Regions from separate parts of the Pseudomonas sp. OTU750018 genome, predicted to be linked through region 3. Evidence: predicted binding sites of a transcription regulator. Region 3 holds the regulator's gene; each other region holds the start of a gene.

Region 1 (4,781 bases), on a different contig from region 3:
GGCGACACCGTGCTGGTGCCCAACCCCAGCTACCCGATTCATATCTACGGCGCTGTCATCGCCGGCGCCCAGGTGCGTTCGGTGCCGCTGATTCCTGGGGTGGATTTCTTCGCCGAGCTGGAGCGGGCGATTCGTGAGTCGATCCCCAAGCCGAAGATGATGATCCTCGGCTTCCCCTCCAACCCCACCGCGCAGTGCGTGGAGCTGGACTTCTTCGAGCGTGTGGTGGCCCTAGCCAAGCAATATGACGTGCTGGTGATCCACGATCTGGCCTACGCCGATATCGTCTACGACGGCTGGAAAGCCCCGTCGATCATGCAGGTGCCGGGCGCCAAGGACATAGCCGTGGAGTTCTTCACCCTGTCGAAGAGCTACAACATGGCCGGCTGGCGCATCGGCTTTATGGTCGGCAACAAGGAGCTGGTCAGCGCCCTGGCGCGAATCAAGAGCTACCACGACTACGGCACCTTCACTCCGCTGCAGGTGGCGGCGATTGCTGCGCTGGAAGGTGATCAGCAATGCGTGCGCGATATCGCCGAGCAATACCGCCAGCGCCGCAACCTGCTGGTTAAAGGCTTGCACGAGCTGGGCTGGATGGTCGAAAACCCGAAAGCCTCGATGTATGTCTGGGCGAAGATTCCTGAGCAGTACGCCGCGCTCGGCTCGCTGGAGTTCGCCAAGAAGCTGCTGCTGGAGGCCAAGGTCTGCGTCTCCCCGGGTATCGGCTTCGGCGACTACGGCGATGACCATGTGCGCTTTGCCCTGATCGAAAACCAGGACCGCATTCGTCAGGCGATTCGCGGGATCAAAACGATGTTCCGCGCCGATGGCCTGCTACCCAGCAAGAAGGCCAAGGCCGACGAGTAAACAAACAGAGGGCACCTTAGGGTGCCCTCTTTCGTCTCAACCGGAGTAATCCAGTACCGTCCAAACCCGGGTAAGGCCATCGGTAATGACGCAGCCGCTCTGCCCGAGTTGATTGTTGCTGTGCAGCGACATCAGGTTGGTCATGCCATCCGCCGCATCCGAGCGTTCGCTCAGCCACTGCACACGGCCGCAATTGGCCGTTTCGATCACATAACTGGCAGCAACTGCAGAGCTCTCGCTCGGCAGCCTGATCACATCCACCACCGTACCTTGCTCTTCCACGCGTTTGCCGTCAGATACCAGCACCGCCCAGGCCTGCCCGTTCTCGATCACCAGGTAGGTGCCATTGGCCCTCGGTTGATCAAGCTGCGGTTGCGCACAACCGGCCAAAAGACCCAACAGCACAATTGTCATCAGCATCTGTTGCATTGTTAGTGACTCCTCTGCAGTGCCTGTGGCCATTGGCTTTGCGGGCAGATGGCGCGAGTGATCGAGTAGGTGCCGGTTAGGGCCTTGGGCTTACTATTATCGAATACTGTTTATTTGTACAGTATTTTTCGATTACCCTTGGTCATGCCATCCAGCCAACCATGTCGCCCGGCAGATCGGGCCCATACAAGGCGTTAACAGGAGTACCCAGATGCTCGACGTACTGCAGCTGAAACACAGCGTAAACCGCATGCCCCTGGAAAAAGTCCGGACCACCGTCAATGAATTGCAGCTTGAAGGCATCGTTACCGAGGGCAAGACACCGTTTTCCCGGGTGCACTTCAACACCTGTTTTGCCGAGATCGAAGCCTTGCTGCAGCGCGCCGGCTATCACCGCCAGCTGGATGTGGTCGGCTATCAGGGATTGGCCTATGCCATGTTCGACCCCTCGCGCTGGGAGGCGGTGGAGGTGCTGCGCTGGCTCAAGGAGTTTGTTGAGGAAGCTCAGGGCAAATCGCTGTCCCGCTAAGGCTATGACACGCGATCAACACCAGCGCGCGTCAAGCACCAAGGCGAAGCAAAAGCGCTTGGCAGCGGCTTGACCATGCACAGCATTGGCTCAATAAGCCGGCTGGCAGCGCTGCTGATCTGCGGCATGGCGCACTGCTACGGCAAGGAAACTCTGCTCTAGCCAACATTCAATACTGCGCTTAAGCCTATGATTTATAGCGTTTAAGCTTGCCAACCTAAGGCCCGCTCGAGCCATTCTCAGAGCACGCAGGCGGTTGTTCGCCGCCGTGCCCCAGTAAAACTGGCAAGCCCCTTGCAATTGTCCTCACAAGATTCCTGCGCAGCCCACCAACGGCGGTGAGCCGCGGATCACGGACAACGGCGTCCGTCAGGTCCCCTCCTTGAGGTGGCCTGGCGTACGCCGTTTTTTGTTTCAGCCGTTTTATCGGCCAGAAAGGACAGACCTATGACTGATCGTGATTCGAAGAACCCAAGCCTGCACAGCCGCCGTAATTTCCTGAAAACCTCGATTGCCGTCGCCGGCACCGTCGGCGGTGTCGCCGCCCTTGGTCTTAGCGCACCCGCCTCGCTGCGTAGCGTAGCTTGGGCCGCCGGTTCCGATGCGCCAGAAAAGGCTGCGCTGAAAGTCGGCTTTATCCCGTTGACCGACTGCGCTTCGGTAGTGGTTGCCGCTACCCAGGGCTTTGGCGAGAAATACGGCCTGACCATCACCCCGAGCAAGGAAGCCTCCTGGGCTGGAGTGCGTGACAAGCTGAATACTGGCGAACTGGATGCCGCCCACGTGCTGTACGGCATGATGTACGGCGCACAACTGGGTATCGCCGGGCCGCAGAAGGATATGGCCGTACTGATGGGTCTGAACCAGAACGGCCAGGCCATCACCCTCTCCAAGCAGCTCAAGGAAGCCGGCGTCACCAACGGTGCGCAACTGGCCGAGCATGTAAAAAAAGGCGGCAACCCGCTGACCTTCGCCCAGACCTTCCCCACCGGCACCCACGCCATGTGGCTGTATTACTGGCTGGCGAGCCTGGGCATCAACCCGATGAGCGATGTGAAAACCATCGTCGTGCCGCCACCACAGATGGTCGCCAATATGCGCGTCGGCAATATGGACGGCTTCTGCGTCGGCGAGCCCTGGGGCGCGCGGGCGATTGCCGACAAGATTGGCTTCACCGCCGTCACGACTCAGCAGATCTGGCCGGATCATCCGGAAAAAGTCCTCGGCACCACCCGCGCCTTTATCGAGCAATACCCCAACGCGGCCCGCGCACTGATCATGGCGGTGCTGGACGCCAGCCAGTTTATCGAGGCCAGCGAGGAAAACCGCAAGAGCACGGCCAAGCTGATTTCCGGCAAAGCCTACGTCAATGCGCCGGTCAAGGTGATCGAGCCGCGCTTCCTCAGCCACTACGAGGACGGCCTGGGCAACAGCTGGAAAGACGACCACGCCATGGCCTTCTGCAAAAACGGCACGGTGAACTTCCCGTACCACTCCGACGGTATGTGGTTTATGACCCAGTTCAAGCGCTGGGGCTTGATCAAGGAGGACCCGAACTACGCCGCCGTCGCCGCCGGGGTCAACCAGGTTGCGCTGTACAAGGAAGCCGCCAGTGCGCTGAACATCCCCGTGCCGGCCAGCTCGTTGCGCAGCAGCACGCTGATCGACGGCAACGTGTGGAATGGCTCCGACCCGGCCGCCTACGCCAACTCCTTTGCGATTAAAGCCTGATTGGGAGGTTCGTGATGAACGCACCACTGAAAACCCCATTGCCGTTAGCTGCGCCGACCCGCAAAGCGCCACGCCTGGTGCTGCCAGGCGTAGCGGCGCTGACCAGCCTGCTCAAGGCGGTTGTGCCGCCATTGCTCGGCATCCTGCTGTTTATCGGCGTGTGGGCGCTGATTGCGACAAAGAGCGAGGGCCTGCCTGGCCCGGTCAGTACCTGGGCGGCGGCGCTGGAGCTGTTTGCCAACCCCTTCTATGACAACGGCCCGAATGACATGGGCATCGGTTGGAACATCCTGCATTCGCTGGGCCGCGTCGGTATCGGCTTTGGTCTGGCAGCGCTGGTGGGCATCCCGCTGGGCTTTGCCATCGGCCGCTTTGCCTTTCTCGCCGGCATGCTCTCGCCGATCATCAGCCTGCTGCGCCCGGTTTCGCCCCTGGCCTGGCTGCCCATCGGCCTGCTGGTGTTCGAAGCGGCTGGCCCGGCGTCGATCTGGGTAATTTTCATTAGCTCAATCTGGCCGATCATCCTCAACACCGCCGCTGGTGTGGCCAGCGTGCCGCAGGATTACCTGAACGTGGCGCGCGTGCTCAAGCTGTCCGAGTTCAAGGTGCTCACGCGCATCCTGTTCCCCGCCGTACTGCCGCACCTGATGACCGGCATCCGTCTGGCCATTGGCGTGGCCTGGCTGGTGATAGTCGCCGCCGAGATGCTCACCGGCGGCACGGGCCTGGGCTTCTGGGTGTGGGATGAGTGGAACAACCTCAACGTCGAACACATTCTGATCGCCATCATCATCGTCGGCCTGGTCGGCCTGGCCCTGGAGCAGCTGTTGCTGTTGCTGGCCAAACGTTTCGACTACGCCAGTTAAAGCAGGCCAGCTAAAGCAGACACGCTAAGGAGCCGCAACATGGATAAATTCGTGGAGCTGACCCAGGTCGGCAAGCATTTCGATACCAAGAAAGGTCGTTTCCAGGCCCTTACAGAAGTCAATCTGAGCATTGCCAAGGGTGAGTTCGTCACCCTAATCGGCCACTCGGGTTGCGGTAAATCCACCGTGCTCAATCTGATCGCCGGCCTGCTCGAGGCCAGCGAAGGTGGCCTGATCTGCAACGGCCGCGAGATCGACGGCCCTGGCCCAGAGCGCGGCGTGGTGTTCCAGAACCACAGCCTGCTGCCCTGGATGACCTGCTATGGCAACGTCTACCTGGCGGTGGAAAAGGTCTTCGC
Region 2 (4,781 bases), on a different contig from region 3:
CGCCTGGATCATCTGCTCGCGGTCGATCAGCACATCAGGAATGCTCGGGTCGTAATCGCGCACCAAAATGATGCTGCCCTGGCTTTCCGCTTCCACCAAGCTGCCGACGCGCTCCAGCACTTCGTGCACGTTGGTCATCGCTAGGGACGGCAGCTTGTTCGAACCGAGCATGCGGTCGACCAGGTTACGCAGGCGGTCGGCCTCCTCGATGATCACATTGGTGTAATCCTTGAGGCTTTCTTCGGGCAGTTCGCGCGCCAGCAGCTGCGCGGCGCCACGGATGCCGCCGAGTGGATTCTTGATTTCATGGGCCAGGCCGCGCACCAGCATTTTGGTGGTTTCCTGCTTGGACAGCTGCGCCTCTTCCTTAGTGATGCGCAGCAGGCGGTCGCGTGGGTGCACTTCCAGCAGCAGCAGGGTTTCGCCTTTGCTGAGCACCGGCGTCACCGCGTAATCGACGGTCAGGGTCTGGCCACTGACTGACGTGACCACCGCTTCGCGCTTGTTGAAGGGGTGTGCGTGCTGAACGGCCTGGCGCAGGGCGCTCAGCGCTTCACTGGATTCGGTAAACAGCTCGCTGATGAACTGCCCGTGACTGCGCTGGCCGCTGACGGCCAGGAGCATCTCCGCTGCCGGGTTCATGTACTCAAGGCGCAGGTCGTCGTTGAGCAACAGCGTGGCAGTGGTCAGGTTGTCCAGCAGCAGGCGGTGCAGTGCGTCGTTGATGATCATATGGGATGTCAGCAGACCCTTGGGTTCCAGCAATGCAGCTGGAAAATGCAAGAAGCAAACCAAAGCCCCGAAAAGAAGCGTGTTTGGCCGTGGGATGCCGGGAATTAGCTGCTTTTCAGCGCAGCCGGGTCGCGCGCGGCGACCCAAAACAGGGAGAGTATAGAAACGCTGGGCAATATGCGCACTGCTTTGGTGCGTATCGCAAGATTAGATAAATGGGACGAGGGGAATGTCTTTCTTTTCCGGCGGTTTGTCCTTGAGAGGGCACTCCGGGCGCACGCCGTAATCGGCTTTCTTGCAGGGTGTCACCATGCGCTTCTGCGCCAGGGAGATGCGCAGCATGTGGAACGGCTGAGTGGGGGTGCGTTCGATGATGCGACCCTGCTGGTCGATGATTTCCACCGCCAACTGGTGCGTGCCGCGGTCGATATTCTCCAGTGGGAAGACCGGGCTGCTGCCTGCTTCGCCGACCTGAGTGCCATTCAGCAGCAGGCGATAGCTGTGCTGCGGGAAGAGTTTCGGTTCGCTGTTGACGCTGACTATCAGGTTGCCGGCGCTGTCGCGGATGGTCGCGTCAGGCTGCGGCACCAGAATACGCAGCAGGCTGTAGCGCTGGCTGGGTTCTGGTGGCGCTTCAATAACTGGCGCGGTTTGTGTCTGGATGGTCGGCATCGAGTTGCTGGGCGCCAGTTCGACACGCTCGGCATCGCCGGACCGCGGTTTGTCGGTGAAGACGCGATTCCCTTCGCTATCTATATAGGTGTAGACCTGCGCGAAGGCAGGCAATGCGAGCAGCATCAGGCTGCAAAACAGCAGATTGCGCATGGATCAAGGGGCCGGTTTGGGTGTGGGCTTGGGCGTAGGTTTGGGGGGCGGCGGACGCAGCGCTGGGCTGCTGGTGTTGACCCGCTGCACGGTAAAGGTGGCGGTTGCGCTCTGCTGGATCGATTGCTCGCCACTGAGCACTTCCACAGCCAGGCTATGCTCGCCACGGTCGGCATTGCTGATTTGCAGGCGCGGTACGTTACTCGGTTGACCGTGTGGCTTGCCGTCGAGCAGCAGGCGCAGGCGATGGTTACTGGCCAGGCGTGGCTGGATGTCTACGCCCACGCTGAAGGTGCCATTGTTCGCACGCATGGCCTCGTCATCCGGGATGCCGGTCAGCTGCAGGGTGCTGTAAGGCGCGGCTTTGTCGACAGGGTCTGTGGTAGTTGTAGTGGGCTGGCTTGGGACGGGCATCGACACGCTGTTGGTTTTCGGCAGCTCGACATTCTGCGTCGCCTGGCCTTCGGGCGGCTGGTCGGTGAATACCGTATTGCCACTGGCATCGGTGTATTTGTAGATCTGCGCACTGGCCGGCAATGCCAGGCCCAGTAGCAGGCAAATAAGTAGAGGGCGCATACCGGACTCTCCCTAGTAAGGTGCCCTAAGCCTTGCACTGGTAGCGCGTGCTGGCAAGCATGTTGATGGCTGGGCGTGTACCAGCGCAGAAAACTACGGGCTGAAAGGTGGCTTGTGCCAGGCGCCAAACGCAAAAAGGCCACCCGAAGGTGGCCTTTTGTATTGCGTGCGGGTTTAGACGCTGTAGTACAGGTCGTATTCCAGCGGGTGTACGAAGGTGCGTACTTTGATTTCTTCTTCGGACTTCAGCTCGATGTAGGCATCGATGAAGTCGTCGGAGAACACGCCGCCTTTGGTCAGGAACGCACGGCCCTTGTCCAGCTCTTCCAGGGCTTCTTTCAGGCTGCCGCACACTTGTGGGATCAGCTTGCCTTCTTCTGGTGGCAGGTCGTACAGGTTCTTGTCGGCAGCATCGCCAGGGTGGATCTTGTTCTGGATACCGTCGATACCGGCCATCAGCAGTGCAGCGAAGGCCAGGTATGGGTTGGCAGCCGGATCCGGGAAGCGTGCTTCGATACGGCGAGCTTTCGGGCTGGAAACGTATGGAATACGGATCGAAGCCGAACGGTTACGCGCCGAGTAAGCCAGCATTACCGGAGCTTCGAAACCTGGGACCAGACGCTTGTAGGAGTTGGTCGACGGGTTGGTGAAGCCGTTCAGGGCCTTACCGTGCTTGATGATGCCGCCGATGAAGTACAGAGCGGTATCGGACAGGCCGGCATAGCCTTCGCCGGAGAAGGTGTTCTTACCATCTTTGGAGATGGACATGTGTACGTGCATACCCGAACCGTTGTCACCGTACAGTGGCTTCGGCATGAAGGTCGCGGTTTTGCCATAGGCATCGGCCACGTTGTGTACGCAATACTTCAGGGTCTGAACTTCGTCAGCCTTGGCAACCAAGGTGTTGAACTTCACACCAATTTCGTTCTGGCCGGCAGTCGCCACTTCGTGGTGGTGAACTTCGATGACCAGGCCCATTTCTTCCATGGCATTACACATGGCAGTACGGATTTCGTGGTCGTGGTCGCACGGCGGAACTGGGAAGTAGCCACCTTTGACGGCTGGGCGATGGCCCTTGTTGCCGCCTTCGATGTCAGCGTCGGTGTTCCAGGAGCCTTGTTCGGAGTAGATCTTGAACATGGAGCCGGAGATGTCGGACTTGAACTTCACTTCGTCGAAGATGAAGAACTCAGGCTCTGGGCCGACGAATACGGTGTCGCCGATGCCGGTGGTTTTCAGGAACTCTTCAGCGCGCTTGGCGATCGAGCGTGGGTCACGGTCGTAGCCCTGCATGGTGCTTGGCTCGATGATGTCGCACACGATGATCAGGGTTGGTTCTTCGGTGAACGGATCCAGTACGGCGGTTTCGTCAACCGGCAGCAGGATCATGTCGGAGGCTTCGATGCCTTTCCAGCCGTGGATGGAGGAGCCGTCGAACATTTTGCCGACTTCGAAGAATTCGTCGTCCAGCGCATCGCGTGCCGGCATGGTCACGTGGTGCTGTTTGCCCTTGGTGTCGGTGAAGCGCAGGTCAACCCACTTCACGTCGTGTTCTTTAATAAGTTGAATCGACTTCGACATGCTGTCCTCCAGGTGGATAAGGCTCGAATCGTGAGCCCTCAATAGTACGGTACGGCCGCGGCATACTCCGCCAGGGCATCCTGCCTCACAAGGGAGCAAATTGCATGCCAGTGCACAGGAATGGGTGTAAGCCCTGAAACTCAGGGCTGGCGGGGGTTGCGCGGCGCTGCCTGATAAATATTTGCACCGTTATGGGTCGCTATATTTGTTGTGCGCACATTAATGGTGCGTGTTTTGCGCGAGTGAGGATTTTTGATCAAAGCGTGAGCAATTTCCGCTATAATCCGCGCCCCTGTTTTTTCGCGGCCTCGGCACCCCCTGTTTTCATGAAACTGATTGTTAAAGTCTTCCCAGAAATCACCATCAAAAGCCGGCCGGTGCGTAAGCACTTTATCCGGCAGCTGGCGAAGAACATTCGTTCGGTTTTGCGTGAGTTCGATCCCCAGCTGCAGGTCAGCGGTGTGTGGGACAACCTGGAAGTCGAAACCCAGATCAGTGAACCGAAAACCCTGCAGGCGATGATTGAGCGTTTAAGCTGCACGCCGGGCATCACCCATTTTCTGCAGGTCGACGAATACCCGCTGGGTGACTTCGATGACGTGCTGGAAAAATGCAAGCGGCACTTCGCCGATCAGCTGCCAGGGAAAATCTTCTCCGTGCGCTGCAAGCGTGCGGGTAAGCACAGTTTCAGCTCCATGGATGTCGAGCGCTATGTTGGCAGCCAGTTGCGCCAACAGTGCGGCGCTGCCGGCATCTCGCTGAAAGATCCGGATGTGGTGGTGCGCATGGAGATTCGCGATCAGCGGCTCTTCGTTATTCATCACCAGCACGAAGGTCTGGGCGGTTACCCGCTGGGCTCGCTGGAGCAGACCCTGGTGCTGATGAGCGGCGGCTTCGATTCCACCGTTGCCGCCTACCAGATGATGCGCCGCGGTCTGGTCACCCACTTCTGCTTCTTTAATCTCGGTGGCCGCGCCCACGAGCTGGGCGTGATGGAAGTGGCGCATTACCTGTGGCAGAAATTCGGCAGCTCGCAGCGCGTCCTGTTTATCAGCGTGCCGTTTGAG
Region 3 (4,781 bases):
CAGCCGAAGAACAAACCAGCCGACCAGCAGGCGCAGTAATAATGGCCACATTGAAAGCCCAACACCTGGCAAAGAGCTACAAAGGCCGCCAGGTTGTGCGCGACGTCAGCCTGAGTATCGACAGCGGGCAGATTGTCGGCTTGCTTGGCCCCAACGGCGCCGGCAAGACCACCTGTTTCTACATGATCGTCGGCCTCGTACAGGCCGATCAGGGTCGCGTGATGATCGATGATCTCGACGTCAGTCATCAGCCCATGCATGGCCGCGCTCGCGCCGGCATTGGCTACCTGCCGCAGGAAGCCTCGATTTTCCGCAAGCTCAGCGTCGCCGACAACATCATGGCCATCCTGGAAACCCGCAAGGACCTGGACGGTGCCGCTCGTCGCAAGGAACTTGAAGGCCTGCTGCAGGAATTCCATATCAGCCATATCCGCGACAACCTCGGCATGAGCCTGTCTGGTGGTGAGCGCCGCCGCGTGGAAATTGCCCGCGCCCTGGCGACTAACCCCAAGTTCATCCTGCTCGACGAACCCTTCGCCGGTGTCGATCCGATTTCCGTCGGCGATATCAAGCAGATCATCCACCACCTCAAGGCCAAGGGTATCGGTGTATTGATCACCGACCACAACGTGCGCGAGACCCTGGATATCTGCGAAACCGCTTATATCGTCAGCGATGGCCAGCTGATCGCAGAGGGTGATGCCGAGGCCATTCTGGCCAACCAGACAGTCAAAGAAGTGTATCTGGGGCATGAGTTCCGGCTGTAACCACCGCTTTTCTCAAGCCGACTGCAGCCAAGGCTAGGCAAAACCCTTAAAGTCAGGCATATAATTTGCTTCCTAGTGGCGCTTTTTGAAAACGCCCTGTTGTGGATTGCGCACAGACGCCGGTAAATAAGGTCTGCAATGAAACCATCGCTAGTCCTGAGAATGGGCCAGCAGCTGACGATGACACCGCAGCTGCAACAGGCCATCCGCCTGCTCCAACTGTCTACCCTGGATCTTCAGCAAGAGATCCAGGAGGCTTTGGAGTCCAACCCGATGCTCGAACGCCAGGAAGATGGCGATGATTTCGACAATTCGGACCCTATGGCTGATGGCGCAGAAAGCGCCAGCCCCAGCGAACAGCCCGAAGCGCCCTATCAGGAAACCAACTACCAGGAAGCCACGCAGACCGTGGACAACCTGGAAGAAGGCGATTGGGGCGAACGCATTCCCAATGAGCTGCCCGTCGATACCGCCTGGGAAGATATCTACCAGACCAGCGCCAGCAGCCTGCCCAGCAGCACCAACGATGATGACGAGTGGGATTTCACTACCCGCACCTCCAGCGGTGAGAGCCTGCAAAGCCACCTGCTCTGGCAGCTCAACCTGGCCCCGATGTCCGATAAGGATCGACTGATCGGCGTCACCCTGATCGACTGCATCAACGAACAGGGCTACCTGGAAGAAACCCTGGAAGAAGTGGTCGAGGCCTTCGACCCGGAACTGGACATCGAGCTCGACGAAGTCGAAGCCGTGTTGCACCGCATCCAGCAATTCGAGCCCACCGGTATCGCCGCGCGCAACCTGGGCGAGTGCCTGCTTCTGCAACTGCGTCAGCTGCCGGCGAAAACCCCTTGGCTAAGCGAAGCTCAGCGCCTGGCCAGCGACTACCTCGACCTGCTCGGCAGCCGCGACTACAGCCAGTTGATGCGCCGCATGAAGCTCAAAGAAGACGAGCTGCGCCAGGTTATCGACCTAATTCAAAGCCTCAACCCGCGCCCTGGCTCGCAGATCGAATCCAGCGAGCCGGAATACGTGGTACCCGATGTAATCGTGCGCAAACACAACGAGCGCTGGCTGGTTGAACTCAACCAGGAAGCCATGCCGCGCCTGCGGGTCAACGCGCAATACGCCGGCTTTGTGAAACGCGCCGATTCCAGCGCCGACAACACCTTTATGCGTAACCAGCTGCAGGAAGCGCGCTGGTTTATCAAAAGCCTGCAAAGCCGCAACGAAACTTTGATGAAAGTGGCCACGCAGATCGTTGAACACCAGCGCGGCTTCCTCGACTACGGCGATGAGGCAATGAAACCCCTGGTGCTGCACGATATTGCCGAAGCGGTGGGCATGCACGAGTCGACCATCTCGCGGGTGACCACGCAGAAATTCATGCACACCCCGCGTGGCATTTACGAGCTGAAATACTTCTTTTCCAGCCACGTCAGCACCTCTGAAGGCGGCGAATGCTCGTCCACGGCAATCCGCGCCATCATCAAAAAACTGGTCGCCGCGGAAAATGCGAAAAAGCCGTTGAGTGACAGCAAGATCGCTGGTTTACTGGAAGCACAGGGCATTCAAGTCGCTCGCCGCACGGTCGCCAAGTACCGTGAGTCCCTCGGAATAGCGCCTTCCAGTGAGCGCAAACGATTGATCTAAGGCGGCACGAAGAAGGAAGACATCAACCCAGACAGAACATGCCCAGGCCTCGCCTTTTCGCAAAAGCAGCCATACTGCCAACATGCAATCAGCGACCGTGCCAGGCTCGTTCTACCCGAGTCTTCCACGCCACAGTGTTCCGGCGGCAGGCCTCATGCCTGCCTCTTACACACGGCAACAAGGAGAAAGCGGTATGCAAGTCAACATCAGTGGACACCAGCTGGATGTGACCGACGCCCTACGCGACTACATCGCCGAAAAACTCGGCCGATTGGAGCGCCACTTCGACAAGATCACCAATGTACAAGTCACCATGGAGGTCGAGAAACTCAAACAGAAAATCGAAGCGACCCTGCACATTGCTGGCGGTGAAGTCGTCGCCAATGCCGAACATGAAGACATGTACGCAGCCATCGATCTACTGACTGATAAACTCGACCGACAACTCATCAAACACAAGGAAAAACAGCTCGAACGTCAACAGGGCGCTATGGCCCGCTGACATCGTCTACCTCCTATGATCCGACTTGAAACTATCCTGACCCCCGGCCGTTCTTTAGTGAACGTGCCGGGCGGCAGCAAAAAACGTGTCCTCGAACAGATTGCCAACCTGGTGGCCCGTGAGCTACCTGACCTGGACGGCCAAGACATCTTCGAAAGCCTGATAGCCCGGGAAAAACTTGGCTCGACCGGTTTCGGCAATGGCATTGCCATTCCGCACTGTCGCCTGCCGGGTTGTACCGCGCCGATCAGCGCCTTGCTGCGCCTGGACGCTGCAGTAGACTTCGACGCCATCGACGGTGCGCCTGTGGACCTGCTGTTTGTTCTGCTGGTGCCCGAAGCTGCCACCGACGCTCACCTAGAACTGCTCCGGCAGATCGCCAGCATGCTCGATCGCAGCGATGTGCGTGCCAGCCTGCGCCAAGCCGAAAGCAGCGAAGCCCTGTATCAGGTGGTTGTGGACGTACAAAGCCAACTCAACCGAGCCTGAGCATGCGCCTGATCATCGTTAGCGGTCGCTCCGGCTCCGGGAAGAGCACCGCCCTCGATGTGCTTGAGGACAACGGTTTCTACTGCATCGACAACCTGCCAGCCGGGCTGCTGCCTGAACTGGCTGAGCGCGCCCTGCTGCACACCGAACTGCTGCATCCGCAGGTCGCGGTGTCGATTGATGCGCGCAACCTGCCGAGCCACCTCAAGCGCTTTCCCGAGCTGCTTGAAGAAGTTCGCGCACGGCACATCAAGTGCGATGTGATCTATCTGGATGCCGACGAAGAAACCCTGCTCAAGCGCTTCTCGGAAACCCGCAGACGCCACCCGCTGACCAACGAGAGTCGCTCGCTGGCTGAAGCCATCGCCGATGAAGCGCTGCTGCTAGGGCCGATCATCGACCTAGCCGACCTGAAGATCGACACCACTCACCTCAACCTGTACCAGCTGCGCGACAGCCTGAAGCTGCGCCTGCTCAATCAGCCAGAGCCAGGTACCGCGTTTCTGCTGGAGTCCTTTGGCTTCAAGCGCGGCATGCCGGTGGATGCTGATCTGGTATTCGATGTGCGCTGCCTGCCCAATCCCTACTGGAAGCCGGACTTGCGCGACTTCTCCGGCCTCGACCAGCCGGTAGTCGACTACCTCTCAGCCCAGGCCGATGTCGAAGACATGTACCAGGACATCCTCGCCTACCTGACCAAATGGCTGCCGCGCTTTGCCGCCAGCAACCGCGCCTATGTCACGGTGGCGATTGGCTGCACCGGCGGCCACCACCGCTCGGTGTACCTGGCCAACCGCCTGGGGGAAACCCTCAAACCCATCCTGAAAAACGTTCAGACTCGCCACCGCGACCTCAGCTAAGGAATTGCCGCGATGCCCGCCTGCGAAATCACCATTATCAACAAACTTGGCCTGCACGCCCGCGCGGCGGCCAAGTTTGTCGGCGTCGCTGGGCGTTTTCCCTGCCAGGTTAAGGTAGGTCGCACGCCGGAGAGTCTGGTCGACGGCAAAAGCATCATGGCAGTAATGATGCTCGCCGCCGGCAAAGGCACACCGGTGCACCTGCACACCGAAGGCGAGCAGGATAGCGAGGCGCTGCAGGCCCTGAGCGAGCTGATCAACAACTACTTCGACGAAGGCGAATAGCTGATCGAGAGACAGTAAAATGGGGCTGAACGCTTACGCGTTAGCCCCATTTTTCATGCGACCTGAATCAACTACCCGCCACAGTCATCCGCTCAATCAGCACCGAACCTGTGCGGATATTGCTGCGCAGTTCCAGATCATTACCGACTGCAACAATCTGCTTGAACATGTCGCGCAGGTTGCCGGCAATCGTGACTTCCTGCACCGGGAACTGGATTTCGCCAT

What was found. Region 3 encodes sigma-54, which starts transcription at its own class of promoters, with help from an activator protein. Its sites were predicted from a motif close to ANTGGCATNNANNTTGCTNT; they were not measured.
Region 1: the regulator sigma-54 is predicted to act here: its motif matches at 2,107-2,126, upstream of HCI85_RS09435 (CmpA/NrtA family ABC transporter substrate-binding protein).
Region 2: the regulator sigma-54 is predicted to act here: its motif matches at 3,807-3,826, upstream of glnA (glutamate--ammonia ligase).

Annotation. Positions count from the first base shown of each region.
Region 1 covers NZ_JAAPAU010000002.1:119,930-124,710, reverse strand. The annotation lists gene alaC (alanine transaminase) at 1-867, shown strand, start outside; gene HCI85_RS09445 (hypothetical protein) at 904-1,296, opposite strand; gene HCI85_RS09440 (transcriptional regulator) at 1,508-1,825, shown strand; gene HCI85_RS09435 (CmpA/NrtA family ABC transporter substrate-binding protein) at 2,273-3,556, shown strand; gene ntrB (nitrate ABC transporter permease) at 3,571-4,422, shown strand; gene HCI85_RS09425 (ABC transporter ATP-binding protein) at 4,462-4,781, shown strand, end outside.
Region 2 covers NZ_JAAPAU010000003.1:432,934-437,714, forward strand. The annotation lists gene glnL (nitrogen regulation protein NR(II)) at 1-729, opposite strand, end outside; gene HCI85_RS17570 (DUF4124 domain-containing protein) at 940-1,557, opposite strand; gene HCI85_RS17575 (DUF4124 domain-containing protein) at 1,561-2,133, opposite strand; gene glnA (glutamate--ammonia ligase) at 2,308-3,714, opposite strand; gene thiI (tRNA uracil 4-sulfurtransferase ThiI) at 4,041-4,781, shown strand, end outside.
Region 3 covers NZ_JAAPAU010000004.1:215,285-220,065, reverse strand. The annotation lists gene lptA (lipopolysaccharide transport periplasmic protein LptA) at 1-39, shown strand, start outside; gene lptB (LPS export ABC transporter ATP-binding protein) at 42-767, shown strand; gene HCI85_RS19705 (RNA polymerase factor sigma-54) at 906-2,420, shown strand; gene hpf (ribosome hibernation-promoting factor, HPF/YfiA family) at 2,614-2,922, shown strand; gene ptsN (PTS IIA-like nitrogen regulatory protein PtsN) at 2,938-3,411, shown strand; gene rapZ (RNase adapter RapZ) at 3,414-4,271, shown strand; gene HCI85_RS19685 (HPr family phosphocarrier protein) at 4,284-4,556, shown strand; gene pmbA (metalloprotease PmbA) at 4,624-4,781, opposite strand, start outside.